Regions from separate parts of the Virgibacillus sp. M23 genome, predicted to be linked through region 1. Evidence: riboswitches for the same ligand, from Rfam matches in the RefSeq annotation. Region 1 holds a riboswitch; each other region holds the start of a gene.
What was found. Region 1 has a riboswitch for thiamine pyrophosphate ahead of thiW (energy coupling factor transporter S component ThiW). Riboswitches for the same ligand answer to the same signal wherever they lie in the genome.

Region 1 (3,994 bases):
TGTTTGAAACCGCTCTGCTTCGAACGTGTAAAGCTTATTCCCATCATATAAATAGTCGACGGCTTTACCTTGCAGGTGGCCACCTTTAACAAGTGCTGCGCGTGCTCCAAAGCTTTTGACGATCTCGAAAGCCGCTTCTTGCAAATCACTTGTATTATCAATAGATTGTCCTGTAATATACTGTGCTTCAGGAATATTAGGAGTAACTACAGTCGCTAATGGTAATAGCTGCTGTTTGAGAAACGATCGAGCATCTTCCGATATTAATGGATCGCCACTAGTTGCAACCATGACAGGGTCCATGACATAGTTCACAACTGATTTGGACAAGTGCTCTGCAATAACCTGCATCATATCTTTGTTCGCAATCATACCTGTTTTTATGCTATGCACAGGCATATCTGATATAACTGAGTTTAGTTGCTCATTTATCATCGTAACAGGTAGATGGTGTACGTTTTGCACACCGGTTGTATTTTGTGCCACAACAGAGGTGATTACAGACATTCCATATACGGTTAGTTCTTGAAATGTTTTTAGGTCTGCCTGTATGCCAGCACCGCCACTCGGATCTGTTCCAGCAATAGTCAGCGCGCAAGGTATGCTAGCCATTAGCTGTTCACCTTTTCTGCGTTTGGCCATGATTCACATGTGTAGGCCATTTCCCAGAATTTAAGCTCCAGCTGGCAGCTTTTTCGAAAAGCTTCTCTAATGAGATCTTTTTCATCCTTGGCAGCATTTTCTGCAAGTATATCCAACCGTTTTCTCAATTCAAAGGTGGTATTATCTACATCACCACTTGCATAGAAACTAATCCAATCGTAAAAAGGGTGATCTTTATTAGGATTATACTGCTCCATTAATTCCCTACCAATTTCTAAGTATGTCCAAGGGCATGGAAGTAGAGCTCCTAGTATCTCACTAGACGTTCCCATTTGTGCATGATACATCATATGTTTAATGTAATGATCTGCAGTAGGTGGCAAAGGGTGTCCTTGTAAGGACGCATAGTCCACACCGATATGATTGCAGAAGTTATGATGTGGGTGGATTTCATCGTTTAATATAAAATTTATTTGATCAAAGAAATAAGCAATATCATCACGTTTCTTTGATTTGGATAGCGCTATTCCATAAATTTGCATAAAGGCATTTAAGTATTCAAAGTCCGCTTTAATATAATGTGCGAGCGCATCTTTAGAAATCTCGCCAGTCCCTATCCCCTGAACAAAGGGATGATTAAAAATAAGCTGGAAAATATCATTGTTTTCTTCTCTTAATTGATCAGTGAAATTCATATTTAGCCTCCTTCTATTATGGGAAGCCACTAGAGGTGTAAAAGTAGATAAATAGAGGATAATAATATGTTCCCCACTACTTTCCTGCGCTGGTATTATCCAGATCAGGTTCAAAGGGACAAAGGAAAAGTCCTTATCTCAGCAACAAAGCGCCCCTAGTAGTTTCCTTGTACGCGTATCGTATCTTCTTGCTTTACTCGTAATAAAATGAACCAGCCAATAAATGCGCCAGTTATGCTACTTACCAAAAACGATGGCATGAAAATGAAAGCGCCAGCAGCACTGTCCATAAACAATTTAGCAAATGGAACCGCTATGAATGATCCGATAATACCAGTACCAATGCTTTCTCCGATCACAGCCCACAGCTTTCTACCAAACCACTGATAAAAAAGCCCAGCAAGGAAAGCACCAACCATTGCTCCCGGAAAAGCAAGTAATGTACCAATCCCCAGCATATTTCGTAAAATTCCAATCATAAAAGCTATGACTACGGCTGGACCAGGTCCCAGTATTACTGCCGCCATTACATTTACTGCGTGCTGCACTGGATACGCTTTAGCAATTCCAGCAGGAAACCATAAGAATTGTGCTCCTAATGTTCCAATTGCTACGAAAATTGCCATCAATGTTAATACGTGCGTTCTTCTCACTTATTCCCTCCTTTCTATAAAAAGTGAGCATAGGACAACAATAGGAATTACCGACAATATGCGGTATAGCTTACGTCCTACACGCCTCTCCCCAGTAGCTATGGATGCTAAAGGTAGACAGCAAAGCATAATATACATCCACTCTGTTCTTATGAAAAAAACCAGATCCTCCATGGACCTGGCTTTGTGTAAGAAAATAGAAAGACGTTGCGTCTACTACTTCCCTCCGCTGGTATTAACCAGATCAGGTCCATAAGAGTTAGAAACGTCACGTGTTTCCTCTCAGCCCACATATTGGGCACCCCTAGTAGTTAAGTAACTTGTGAATTTAATTATGCTTTCAGCAACTAACAGAATCAAGCATAACAAATATATTGTTATTTGTCATGGGAAAAAAGGAATATAGCGTCTACCATTTAAAGCGCCTTTTTTTAATAGGCTTATTTGATAGGTTATCATCTATTATTTTATTTATGTTTATATGATAATGGTGGAATTAGTGATCCATAGAAATAAATGCCCTTACAGCTTAGTAAATGTAGCATATGGTAAATAGAAATTTATTATAGAAAGGATGAATCTAATTGGCACTTACTCCTTCTAAAATTAAACAAGTACTTCTAAATTTAATAAATGAACAAGTTCAAATTACTACTGCTTTTGGAATGGTAACGGGAACAGTTGATCAGGTTAAGAATGATTATACTGTCATTATCGAGGGATCTGGCGACCAAGTTTTGGTGAGACTGTATAAAATTGAGCTTATTAGTGAGCTATAAAGGAGGAATATAGATGTTCCAAATAAATCTTTTTGCCGAACTTTTAACGCGTATAGGCTCTGATGCTGAAATAGCTACTGATAATAATTTAATAGAAGGTACGCTTCTAAAGGTAACTTCACAATTGGTAATCGTTAACGATAATAGTGGTTATGGGCCTCAAGAAATATATATAGCATTTAATGCTATTAATTTTGTACGATTTTCTTAAGAATAATAAAGTTAGGTTTTGTTGGTTTAACAGTATTACTTTTGATTAAAAAGTATAACTTCTCGATTTGAAGGAGTTATACTTTTTTTAGTTATGCACCGTGCATGGATGAAAACTTGGCGTTGAAAGTCTGCTACAAGCTTGGCAGTAGGAACTGTTAGCGCATGGAAATGGCTATCGTGTGGTAGTGACTGAAAGAAGCTGGGCGTAAACTTCTGAACTGACGAACAGAAACTAGACAGAAGGTTTGATTAGTTCAGATAAGTCTGCGACATAAGACAAAGTCCAATACTGCCCATACAGTAAATTTAGCAGTTATATCGGAGGAAAGTTTTCATTCTAACAGGTAGAGATCTTATGAGGGGGCTGTGAGAGTTATAGGATAACGAGCCGATACAACCAAGATGGTGTATCTGATCTGTTAGAGAGGATTCTTTCAAGAAATAATCTCAATTAAGCTTATCTTCAAGTAGTCAGAAATAAAGGTACAACAGGGGGGGCGGGTATGTTGTGTGATCAGATGTATAGGTAAAAGTTATGGTATTGAGCATTAGGGAAATGGCAGAACGAGAGTCTGTCAGGTGAATATTATGGAAACGAAACCATTGAACCACTGAGGAAGTATCGAAAGTGTATAGAAGTCATCAAACTGAGGGGAAGTCATTTACTCAGGATCAGTTCGGAAGAAACCTGTTTACTGTCCGTTCGGTAGAGGGACAGATCCTTATAATACCATGGTGAAGAAAGAGTAGTTTAAGTATCTACAGGATGGTAATAATACAGATTGTCCATGATGTTCCTGTAACAAATCAGTTATAAGGAAATCTCTATCTTCATTACAATAAGGTCTAAGAAGAATTCATAGTAAAGTAGACCAACTGAATTCGGCTCAAATAGGTTAATGACGTTTTTGGTGTTTTTTTATTAGAGGGGACTTGGTACTGAAAAATCAGCATATAATTTCTGAAACAGGCGGAGTAGATTGCCTGTTTCAGAGAATATTTAGATAAACAAAAATTCTTAGAGTTTAGGGGGAAAAAGAACGTATTACAT
Region 2 (3,994 bases), on a different contig from region 1:
GAAGCTTGTGTTACTTGCTCATCTGCATGATAGGAAGAACGAACTAATGGACCTGCCTCACAGTGCCTGAAGCCTTTATTAATAGCTATTTCCTTCAGCTCTTTAAACTCATCAGGATGATAATAACGCTCTACATTTAAATGTTTTTTAGTTGGTTGTAAGTATTGACCAATTGTTACAATGTCTACCTGATGTGCTAACAGATCATCCATCGCTTGAATAATCTCCTCTTTTTCTTCTCCTAAACCTACCATAATACTAGATTTTGTTGGTGTGTTTGGAGCAATTTCTTTTACCCGTTGAAGTAGCTGCAAGGAACGGTCATACATCGCTCTGGCACGTACACGTTTTGTTAATCTCCTTACCGTTTCAATATTATGGTTAAAAATATCTGGAGCACTATCCATAAGTGTATGCAGACTATCATAGTCACCCTTCATATCAGAAGGTAGAATTTCGATAGTACAGCCAGGATTTTTTCTTCGTACTGCTCGAACAGTTTCAGCAAAAACGGCAGCACCACCATCGTTTAAGTCATCGCGAGCAACTGCTGTTACAACAACATGTCTAAGCCCCATTACAACAACAGAATCCGCAACTCTTTCTGGCTCTCCCCAATCCAGTTCATTTGGCAGTCCAGTCTTTACAGCACAAAAACGGCATCCTCGTGTACATGTATCTCCAAGAATCATAAAGGTAGCTGTTTTTCTTTCACTCCAACATTCATGAATATTCGGGCAACGTGCCTCTTCACATACAGTGTTTAAGCGATTATCACGCATTAGTTTTTTTAGTCCTCTGTATGATTTATTCGTATTTAACTTTGTTTTTAACCATTCAGGCTTTCGAATATACGTCTGATCTTTAGGCATGGGTGACCGCTCCTTTTCTCGTGTTCTCATCAGAATAGTTTGTTTCAGCAAGTTTATATACTTCATCCCATTGACTTTTCGTTAATGAAAAAGGCTCTAACTTAATGTTTAGTCCTTTCGAGAACCCCTCCATAAAAGCAGGTTTAATTGTTTCGTACGAATGCGCTTGATTTGTTAACTGATTAATTGTTGTTGCTTTTTTCCAAAAGCCTTGTTTTTTTCTTTCTTTCAATTTGTCTGAAGGAAATAAAAATAGATCGAATAGCAAATCAATGTTCATGGTTATCGGTATCGATCCATGCTGAAGCAGTACCCCTTTTTTTCTAGTTTGTGCATTTCCTGAGAGTTTTTTACCATCTGCAACCATTTCATAAAAAGCAGGCCGCTCGAAGCAAATACTACTTCTCTCCTTGGAAAATGATTCAGCGTAGGTTGCTTCTATTCCTAAGTTTTGATAACCTTTTAGAATTCCTTTCGACAAATCATAATAAGCTTGGCGAATCGAAGAAGCTATCATAGGATGATCCTCAGAAATAACAATACTGTATGTTAATTCATCATCATGCAATACCGCACTTCCACCTGTCATTCTGCGTACAAACTGACATTGATGTTTTTTTACACCTTCTAAGTCAATTTTTCCATCTACTTTTTGAAAATGACCAATCGAAAGTGTCGGTTTCATCCATCGATAAAACCGTAATGTCGGCGGTATTTTCCCTTCATAATGCCAATGAAGCAAGGCTTCATCTAATGCCATATTAATGGAAGCATCATGTGGTACATTTTCTAAAAATCCCCATTGTTCATGCATGAAAATCGCCTCCCAATAAGAAATCGACTTCCAGCACATAGAAAGAGCTATCGAGATCAAAACTAGACTGACTACCTGCAAAACAGAGAACGATTTGCTATACATTAAATTAAAAACTGCATTCCTTGTGAATGCAGTCAACATTTATGTAGCCTTGGTGACCACACTTTCCCACGCAGGCATTATCCTGTTCGGGTACAGAGGGTCAAAACGAATACGTCTTTCTCAGCTATTCCAAATAGCTCCCCTAGTGCTGTAACATTTCCTATTAAATTTTCTAACAAAAACAGCTTAACAAGATTGGTATAAATTGTAAAGGTCTAAATAAGAAAACTCTGATAGCTCATCTTTAACAGACTAATAAATCCCTTTAAAACGCTATACGACCAAACAACATGAATGTCGCCTAGTTCTGGGGGCTGGACGCGGCCCAAAACGCGCCTATTTATCCATATTGGCAAATTTCACTATTTCCTAGACGATAAAAAAATAGCTGCGCTGTAATCCAGCGCTTCAGAAAACAGGCAGCTATTCCTTTCATGTATGAAATTATTTTGCAAGCTCTACTGCCTGATCTAAAACTTTATCACCTTGTATCATGCCGTATGCCATTTGATCGATTACATCGACGGCAATGCCATGTGGTTCAACCTGTTCTTTAATTTTCTTTTCTAAATAGCGAACCTGTGGACCAATTAATACAACGTCTAGATTATCTAATTCATTTTTTAACTGTGATTCAGCAACTGCATTTATTTCTGCATCTAGATTCCGCTCCTCAGCTGCCTGCTTCATTTTTTTAACAAGCATAGACGTTGACATCCCCGCTGAACAAACTAGTATAATTTTCATTTTATTATCCCTCCAATGTTTGTATTTTCTCATACATGTCTATCATTTCAACCGCTAAGTCTTTCACTGTCATAGCCGTCATTAGATGATCCTGCGCATGGATCAATATTACGGATAAATTCGTTTGTTTTCCATCTGCTTCTTCCTGTAAAAGTTTTGTTTGCATATGGTGTGCATCATTAAATTCTTTATCAGCCGCTTCAATCTTTTGACGTGCCTCGTTGAACTGGTATGCCTTTGCATGAGAAATTGCTTCCATCGCATGTGACCTTGCATTTCCAGCATGTAAAATAATTTGGAAAGATAACATTTGAACATCCTCTGTTGTTTCCATTGTATTAACCCTCTTTTCGTTGTCTTAGTGTTCTAACTCCTGCCATTATAAACGGTATATACATAAGTACAGCAAGCGTTAAATTAAATACCTGTAAGGCAATTCCACGCCAGCTTCCTCCAGTTACTAAGTAACCGCTTAATATTGGTGGCGTTGTCCACGGCAAGATCGCTACTGTTCTTGGAACTAGTCCAGTCGCCAATGCTATATATGACGTAACAGTTAACGTAACCGGTATCAAAATAAAAGGAATTAACATTGCAGGATTCAAAACAATTGGCAAACCAAATATTACTGGCTCGTTAATGTTAAATAACCCTGCTGGTGCAGATAACTTTGCCACTTGACGATAAGGGTGATTCTTTTCTCTACGGATGACAATAAAGATAGCAATTAATAAGGCAATTGTGGTACCAGATCCACCCATGAACACGAATGAGTCAAGGAATGGCTTTGTTACAATATTTGGTACTTCAAATGCGGACATTCCACTCTTAAATAGATCTAAATTTTGTTCAATTAATGGTAAATATAATGGTTCAATAACGGATCCAATAATATTCGTACCATGTAAACCAAAGAACCATAGTAAATGATTGAGGAATGAGACAACCATTGCTGCAGGCAGCGTATTCCCTAACCCCTGTAATGGTTCTTGAATAACATTGAAAATAACCTCAAACACGCTTTGCTCTGCAAATACATTCATCAATGCTTGGAAGAAACCAAGAATGATGAGTATAATTACTGCAGGAATTAAAGCTTTAAAAGAACGAGTTACTCCTTCAGGAACACCTTCTGGCATTTTAATTGTCATTTTTGATTTTATTAAGATTCTGAATAATTCCGTTAATACTAATGCAAGAATAATTCCGACGAATAACCCTTGTGTCCCCAACCATGCTGCATTCAAGCCACCATCCTCAGTCCATGGGACGAGCATAATGAAGCCCCCAGCAGATATTAGACCTGCTGATAAGCCATCAACATCATAGGACTTAGCTAAATTATAAGCGATAGAAAACGAAACTAAAAGTCCCAATACAGCAAAGGTTCCATTCCAAATACTTCCCCCAACTGCCTGCCAATTACCGTCTCCAAAAATACCATTCATCCATTCTA
Region 3 (3,994 bases), on a different contig from region 1:
TTGAAGCGGGAGCTTACTGCGGTTATATGCGGGATGAATGACCACACACTGAACTTTCTCTATTTAGTTCATGGAGGTAATTATTTGCGAAACTTTTTTATAATTCTAACATTTATTATAACAGGACTTGTTTCCGCTGTCGTAATTGGAATTGACTTCGAGACAATTCGTGGAACAGATGATTATGATGATGAACAAGAGGGATTACGTGAACAAATCATCATTCGGTTTAGTCATGTTGTTGCGACTGACACACCAAAGGGACAAACAGCCCGGAAGTTTGCTCAACTTGTAGAAGCAAAAACAAATGGAAGAATCAAAGTCCACATTTATGCAAATGGGTCTCTATATAATGACACCAATGAGTGGGAAGCCATCCAAAATGGGAATGTTGAAATGATTGCCCCGGCAACAGCTAAGGTAAGTGAGCTATTTCCCAAATGGGGTATCCTTGATCTCCCCTATGCATTCCCTACACACGAGGCAGTAACGGAAGCATATGAGGGTAAAATAGGGAAAACATTGCTTGCAAACCTTCATAATACAAACGTGAAGGGCTTGACTTTTTGGTATAACGGTTATAAACAGCTTACGAATCAAGTACACGTTATCAAACTACCAGATGATGTAAACCGACTCCATTTCCGTATTATGCCTAGTCCTGTTATTAAGGAACAATTTAATCAAGTACATGCTAGCACAAGTAGCTTACCATTTAATAAAACTTATCAAAACTTGGAAGTACATTTTATTGATGGACAGGAAAATACGATTTCTAATATTTACTCTAAAAAATTCTATGAGCATCAACCGTTTGTAACTATGAGCAATCACGGTTATCTCGGATACGGTGTTTTTATTAATAAGCCTTTTTGGGAATCATTATCTGAATATAATCAATCAGCCATTCAAGCTGCCTTAAGTGAAGCAACGGATTGGGGGAAACGTCACGCGATTGAGATGAATGATCATTATACACGTGAATTAAGAAAAAAAGATGTTGTTACTATTCACTTTCTTACAACAAGAGAAAGAGAGCAATGGAAGAATGCATGGAAAGCTGTATACGATCAGATGACTACGATTATTGGCAACGAGTTAATGGACGAGGTACATCGGATACAGAATAAGTATAATTCTAGAGAATGATAACTGCTCACTATTCTCTTATACACCCAACATTTTAGCTTATTACTCTTTTGATTACATTGTTCATGTACTTCATTGCAATGTGAGGTATCAAGTCAAAAAGTCTAGCAGTTCTATAAGTTGCTTTATTTCACAGTATATCACTTATCGTATTTACAAAAAGCACTAATTGAACTATTCTATTAGTAGTATATATAAATACATAAAAACTGCATATCTATTTTAAATTGCACTAGGGGAGCTATGTACATGGCTGAGAAGAGACTACTCTGACCCTTATAACCCGATCTAGATAATACTAGCGTGGGGAAGTGCAGTCGTTCATATATCGTTTTATAGGCATAGCCTACATATATTTTTGAAGACTGCATTCCCAAAGAATGCAGTCTTTTTTATTTATGTATAACTTCACTGACATGACTATTTATTAGGAGGAAAATGATATGAACGAACAAGCATTGAACTGTATTAATAGTCGGATTGCTGGTTGCTCTTTTGCCATCTATCCAATGACAGATCAATTTGTAGATGTAATTACAACTTCACTGAAAAACGTAGATACATCTAAGGTTTGGATTAAAACAACAGATGTAGAAACCTGTGTACGTGGCAAGATCACACATGTTTTTGATGTAACCAAGGCACTTTTTTTGCATGCGGCTAGCACAGGACACCATGTCGTGTTTAGTGCCACCTACTCCATCGGCTGTCCGGGAGACTCCGATGGGGATGTATATCTATCAACGGACGACCATCGATTAAATTTAAATACAAATGACCTTCAGCAAGAAGTTGCCGGCAAATTTTCCCTTTATCCGTTGGGTGGAGGAAATTATATGAACATCATTTATAACCAAATTGAGGAAATGAAGCTCCATGGGGTTAAGGTTAGCTCTATCCACTATGCTACAAGGCTAGACGGGGATGGAAAACTTATATTCGATGGACTTGAACGTGTTTTTACAAATTTAGAAAGTAGTTATTCATCACATCTAGTTATGACAACCACCATATCTGCAAATAGCCCATCTAAAAAGGGGGAGATACTTTGAATAATTGGAAGCTAAAGGAAATAATTGTTATGTCTGTTCTTTCCGTAGTCTTCGGTATCGTTTATTTAGCATTTTTACCTATTGGAAAAATTCTCGTGTCGTTCATGGGACCCATAGGATATGACTTTATATTTGGTATTTGGTTTATTGTATCCATTATTGCGGCTTATATCATTCGTAAACCCGGAGCTGCATTTTTGTCAGAAACAATTGCTGCAACGGTAGAAATGCTCCTCGGTAATGCTATGGGACCAATCATTATTATTACGGGTATTATACAGGGTCTTGGCGCAGAAGCTGCCTTTGCGCTAACAAAATGGAAACGCTATTCACTTTGGGTGCTAATGTTAGCCGGTGTTGGAGCAGCTATATTTAGTTTTGTTTGGGGATATTTTAGATCAGGCTATGCTGCCTTAAGTACTCCATACATATTAGGTATGTTATGTATAAGAATGATTAGTGGGGCAATCATTTCAGGTTTGCTTGGAAAAGCAATTAGTGATTCACTCGCGAAAACAGGCGTACTATCTAGTTTTGCGCTTGGTAAACAAATCAGAAAGGAACGTTCCGCATCATGATCAACGTATCTAATCTTTCACTCTGGTTTCATGAAGATAATGATAAACCAATCATCTCTAATCTGAGCTTTCAGTTAGACAGAGGGGAAACCATGCTACTACTTGGACCAAGTGGTAGCGGAAAAAGTACGTTAACACACTGTTTAAATGGTATATACCCGCGCGAATTAGACGGTAAAATGACAGGTGATGTTACCATATTCGGTCAATCTATACACGATGCACATCCCGGTACAATTAGCAAACAAGTTGGCGTCGTATTCCAAGATCCAGAAAGCCAATTTTGTATGTTAACGGTAGAAGATGAAATTGCCTTTGGCCTAGAGAATATTTGTACACCGCCGCTTGAAATAGCTAGAAAAATAGACGAAGTATTACAAATGGTTGACTTAATGGATGACAAGCACTCTATCATTTCATCCCTTTCTGGAGGACAAAAACAAAAATTAGCATTAGCCTGTGTGCTAGCACTAGAACCAGAGATACTTATCTTGGATGAACCGACTGCCAATTTAGATCCACAAGCGACTAAAGAATTTATCAAGACTATTCAAACCATTAAACAGAAAAAATCAATGGGAATAATCGTTATCGAACATCAATTGGAAGGCTGGGTATCTTTTATCGACCGTTCTTTCATATTATCTAAGGACGGAAAATGTATGTATGATGGCCCACTAGCACGGATCATTTCGGATAATAAAGAAAGCGTGCTAGAAGAGGGGATTTGCCTGCCAAAAATAACAAAACTTGTACTTACAGCAGCCGAACAAAACAAAGCTGCTTATATCAGTCCACCGTTAACAATCAAGGATACCCCATCATTAGTTACATATATGGACAATAGCTTTTTAGAAAAGACAATACCAGCAGCTCACCAAGCAGACATTATACTATCTGCTTCGCGTGTTACTCAAAATAAAAAACAAAAAAGGGTACTTCATCAAATTGATTTCGATCTGTATGAGAGCTCATTTGTAGCAATCATTGGAGCTAATGGAAGCGGCAAAACATCGTTAACAAAAGTACTTAGTGGTATTGAAGCTCCTACACACGGAGACATTCTCCTACGTCAGCATCCTATCCGTAATTGGAAGGAAAAATTATTGCGAAAAGAGATTGGATACGTGTTTCAAAATCCGGAGCACCAATTTATTACAGACACTGTATTTGATGAAATTGCCTACAGCTTACGTCTGCATCCATATTCAGAAT
Region 4 (3,994 bases), on a different contig from region 1:
ATCAGGTGCCTTCGGTTCTGCACTTGTGCCAAGCGGTGCATCTACCGGTGAATACGAGGCTGTGGAATTACGTGATGGTGATAAAGATCGTTATCTTGGAAAAGGTGTTCTAAAAGCAGTTCAAAACGTAAATGAAATAATTGCACCTGAATTACTTGGGATTGATGTTACTCGTCAGAATATCATCGATGCGTTAATGATCGAATTAGATGGAACTGAAAATAAAGGCAAACTTGGTGCTAACGCAATTCTTGGTGTATCCATGGCTGTAGCACATGCTGCTGCTAGTTATCTTGAAGTACCGTTATATAACTACCTCGGTGGATTTAATGCAAAAACCCTACCAACACCAATGATGAATATTCTTAATGGTGGTGAGCATGCCGATAATAACGTAGATATTCAAGAGTTTATGGTTATGCCAGTTGGAGCAGAAACGTTCCAAGAAGCACTACGTACGGGTGCTGAAATTTTCCATTCATTGAAAAATGTATTAAAATCAAAGGGGTATAACACAGCTGTTGGTGACGAAGGCGGATTTGCACCAAACCTTGCTTCTAATGAAGAAGCTTTACAAACAATTGTGGAAGCAATTGAAGCTGCTGGTTACAAGCCAGGAGAAGAAGTGAAGCTTGCAATGGATGTTGCTGCTTCAGAAATATATGAAGATGGTAAATATAATCTAAAAGGTGAAGGTGTTGTTCGTACTTCTGAAGAGATGGTTGATTGGTATGAAGACATGATCAACAAATACCCAATTATCTCCATTGAAGATGGACTAGATGAAAATGATTGGGATGGATTTAAAGTATTAACAGATCGTCTTGGTGGACGAGTACAGCTTGTCGGAGATGATTTATTTGTAACAAATACTAATAAGCTTTCCAAAGGTATTGAACAAGGTATTGGAAACTCTATCTTAGTAAAAGTTAATCAAATCGGTACATTAACAGAGACGTTCGAAGCAATCGAAATGGCAAAACGCGCTGGCTATACAGCGGTTATCTCACACCGTTCAGGAGAAACAGAAGATGCAACGATCGCTGACATTGCTGTAGCGACTAATGCAGGTCAGATCAAAACAGGTGCACCTTCTCGAACAGATCGTGTAGCTAAATACAATCAACTGCTTCGCATTGAAGATGAGCTAGCAGGCATGGGTGAATATGCTGGTAAGACAGCGTTCTATAACCTAAATAAATAGGGAAGAAAACCTCTTAAGGTATGGTGGTTATACTTTAAGAGGTTTTTTATAGGTTTATCCCACACATATAACTGGCAGTAATAATCCACTTTAAGCAATAAAGTAAAACCACTATGGGGAAGTGGAGGATCGATTGCCGGTAAATGTCCGGTCGGTTCAAAGGATTTTAGGTCTGTGGTGCTAACAATCAATGTGGGATAAATAAAACCCCCACTGATTAAAGTGTCACTTTATGCAGAAGTTGCTTCTATGTTCATAGAAGTTTCTATATTTTTTGAGTTTCTTAAACTTGATTAAATGGACGAATTATGTCATAGTTACTATGGAATTAATAATAGAATACTAAAGTTGTAGGGGGACCAGTGTTGCTGGTTGAGATTGTATCCGTAAGGTACTGACTCTTAGAACCTGATCTGGTTTAAACCAGCGTAGGGAACATGTTTGATACATCAAATATTAAGTTGTATATGCCCTAATGGTGATTAACCATCTAGGGCATTTTTTATAGTCTAAGAAATTATAAAATTTGCGTGTTGAGCTGCGTCCAGCTCCAGCGCCCAGAAACTAGGCTACTTCATCATGAATCGCCCTAATCTAAATCATCATCGGCTCGCAAGCTCACCGTGAGTCCTTTATCTCCGTTGAATCGTCGCTGCGTTGCTAATCGGGTGTTTGCGCTTTTATTCTTAGCGAAGGAATTACAGTCAAACAAGATGATACATACGCTGTTCCTTACAATGAGAAAGGTATTCAAGAGGAGGAAAACATTGAAGAAGCTTTTACTGCTTAGTTTAGGGATTACACTGCTTATATTAACGGCATGTGGTACAGAAGAGAAAGAACAAAGTCAGCAGAACAATGACTCAACAGAAAAGAAAAAGATCTCTGTTGTACTTGATTGGACACCAAATACGAATCATACAGGATTATATGTTGCAAAAGAGAAGGGATATTTTGAAGAGCAAGGCCTTGATGTGGACATAATTATGCCTGGTGAAGCGGGAGCAGATCAGTTAATTGCATCTGGTAAAGCAGATTTTGGTGTGAGTTATCAGGAGGGGATTACTGAAGCTCGTGTACAAGATATACCGATTGTTTCCATTGCTGCTGTTATACAGCATAATACCTCAGGTTTTGCCTCACCCAAGAATAAACAGATTACTACACCTAAAGATTTTGAAGATAAAACATATGGTGGCTGGGGAGCTCCGGTAGAAAAAGCGGTTCTAACCTCACTCATGCAGCAGGAAAATGCTAATGTAGAATCAGTTGATATTATCAACATGGGCGATACGGACTTTTTTACTGCGGTGAAAAGAGATATTGATTTTGCGTGGATTTATTATGGTTGGACTGGTGTAGAGGCAGAGCTCCGTGATGAAGAAATTAATATGGTGTATTTAACCGATTATTCGTCAAATTTAGATTATTACACGCCGGTTTTAGCTACCAATGAAAAAATGATCAAAGATGATCCAGAAACAGTTAAGCAATTCTTAGCTGCAGTATCTAAAGGTTATAATCTAGCAATTGAGCAACCAGAGGAAGCCGCTGATATCTTAATTAACGCTGTTCCTGATTTGGATGCAGAATTAGTAAAAGCAAGTCAAGCTTGGTTAGCGTCAAAGTATCAAGATGATGCGGACCAGTGGGGGAAACAAAAGCAAGAGGTATGGGAGAATTACGCCAATTGGATGTATGAGAATGAGCTGTTAGATAAACCGTTAGATAGTGAAAAAGCATTTACAAATGAGTTTTTACCAGAAACAAAGGAGGAATAAATGATGGCAGATGCACTAGTTAGTATTCAAATTATCCCGAAAACGAAAAATGGTGAAGATGTTATTCCGTATGTGGATGAAGCGATTAAGATTATCGATCATTCCGGAGTTAAGTATCAGGTAAGTCCACTAGAAACTACAATGCAAGGTGATCTTGCAGAACTATTTGGAATTATTGAGAAGATGAATAAAAGGATGACTGAAATTGGTTGTGAAAATGTTATTTCACAGGTGAAGGTTCTTTATCAACCTTCTGGAGCTTCCATGGAACAATTAACGGAGAAGTATCGCTAATGAGAAGATTGCGAGAAAAGGGATGGCGACCAGCTCTGGTCCTCATCCTTTTCCTTATCAGTTGGGAAATAGCTTGTCGTATTTTTTCGATCCCAGCTTGGCTACTACCTGCTCCAAGTGTAATATGGCAAGAAGCTGTCAATGGCTGGCCAAATTATGCTAGTCATCTACAATCGACTATCCAACTATCGATTATCGGATTTATGATAGGCAGCAGTGTAGGTACGCTCGTTGCTGTTTGTCTTCATCTCATTCCGACAGTTAGGGAAGCCTTTTATCCATTATTAATAATATCACAGAATATACCTATTATTATTTTAGCTCCCTTATTAGTAATTTGGTTTGGTTTTGGAATATTGCCGAAATTAATTGTTATTACACTTGTTTGTTTTTTTCCAATAACTATAGCAGCTTTAGATGGATTTAGACAAACAAGTGGAGAACTGAAACACTATATGCAAATGACAGGTGCCAGTAAAGGGCAAATCTTTCGTAAGCTAGAGTGGCCATATGGATTACCTTCTTTGTTTAGTGGTTTAAAGATATCGGCGACATATAGCGTAATGGGAGCGGTGATATCTGAATGGCTTGGTGCAAGTGAAGGAATTGGAGTATATATGACTTTGGCATCTTCGTCTTTCCGAACAGATCGTGTCTTTGTTGCTATCTTATTTATAGTGCTGTTAAGTTTATTGTTTTTTGGTTGTATTTCATT

Region 2: linked by a shared signal. The riboswitch ahead of RVS70_RS19105 (lipoate--protein ligase family protein) and the one ahead of thiW (energy coupling factor transporter S component ThiW) in region 1 are both predicted to bind thiamine pyrophosphate.
Region 3: linked by a shared signal. The riboswitch ahead of RVS70_RS19775 (YkoF family thiamine/hydroxymethylpyrimidine-binding protein) and the one ahead of thiW (energy coupling factor transporter S component ThiW) in region 1 are both predicted to bind thiamine pyrophosphate.
Region 4: linked by a shared signal. The riboswitch ahead of RVS70_RS07070 (ABC transporter substrate-binding protein) and the one ahead of thiW (energy coupling factor transporter S component ThiW) in region 1 are both predicted to bind thiamine pyrophosphate.

Annotation. Positions count from the first base shown of each region.
Region 1 is NZ_JAWDHA010000010.1:71,260-75,253, forward strand. Features, by position in the region: gene thiD (bifunctional hydroxymethylpyrimidine kinase/phosphomethylpyrimidine kinase) at 1-612, opposite strand, end outside; gene tenA (thiaminase II) at 612-1,298, opposite strand; TPP riboswitch at 1,363-1,465, opposite strand; gene thiW (energy coupling factor transporter S component ThiW) at 1,454-1,951, opposite strand; TPP riboswitch at 2,156-2,267, opposite strand; gene RVS70_RS06325 (DUF2642 domain-containing protein) at 2,536-2,730, shown strand; gene RVS70_RS06330 (hypothetical protein) at 2,744-2,941, shown strand.
Region 2 is NZ_JAWDHA010000072.1:5,178-9,171, reverse strand. Features, by position in the region: gene lipA (lipoyl synthase) at 1-872, opposite strand, end outside; gene RVS70_RS19105 (lipoate--protein ligase family protein) at 865-1,686, opposite strand; TPP riboswitch at 1,838-1,945, opposite strand; gene RVS70_RS19100 (PTS sugar transporter subunit IIB) at 2,236-2,538, opposite strand; gene RVS70_RS19095 (PTS lactose/cellobiose transporter subunit IIA) at 2,543-2,872, opposite strand; gene RVS70_RS19090 (PTS sugar transporter subunit IIC) at 2,877-3,994, opposite strand, start outside.
Region 3 is NZ_JAWDHA010000079.1:3,353-7,346, reverse strand. Features, by position in the region: gene RVS70_RS19780 (DctP family TRAP transporter solute-binding subunit) at 85-1,149, shown strand; TPP riboswitch at 1,374-1,476, shown strand; gene RVS70_RS19775 (YkoF family thiamine/hydroxymethylpyrimidine-binding protein) at 1,593-2,201, shown strand; gene RVS70_RS19770 (ECF transporter S component) at 2,198-2,779, shown strand; gene RVS70_RS19765 (energy-coupling factor transporter ATPase) at 2,776-3,994, shown strand, end outside.
Region 4 is NZ_JAWDHA010000012.1:29,237-33,230, reverse strand. Features, by position in the region: gene eno (phosphopyruvate hydratase) at 1-1,204, shown strand, start outside; TPP riboswitch at 1,547-1,656, shown strand; gene RVS70_RS07070 (ABC transporter substrate-binding protein) at 1,972-2,985, shown strand; gene RVS70_RS07065 (MTH1187 family thiamine-binding protein) at 2,989-3,279, shown strand; gene RVS70_RS07060 (ABC transporter permease) at 3,279-3,994, shown strand, end outside.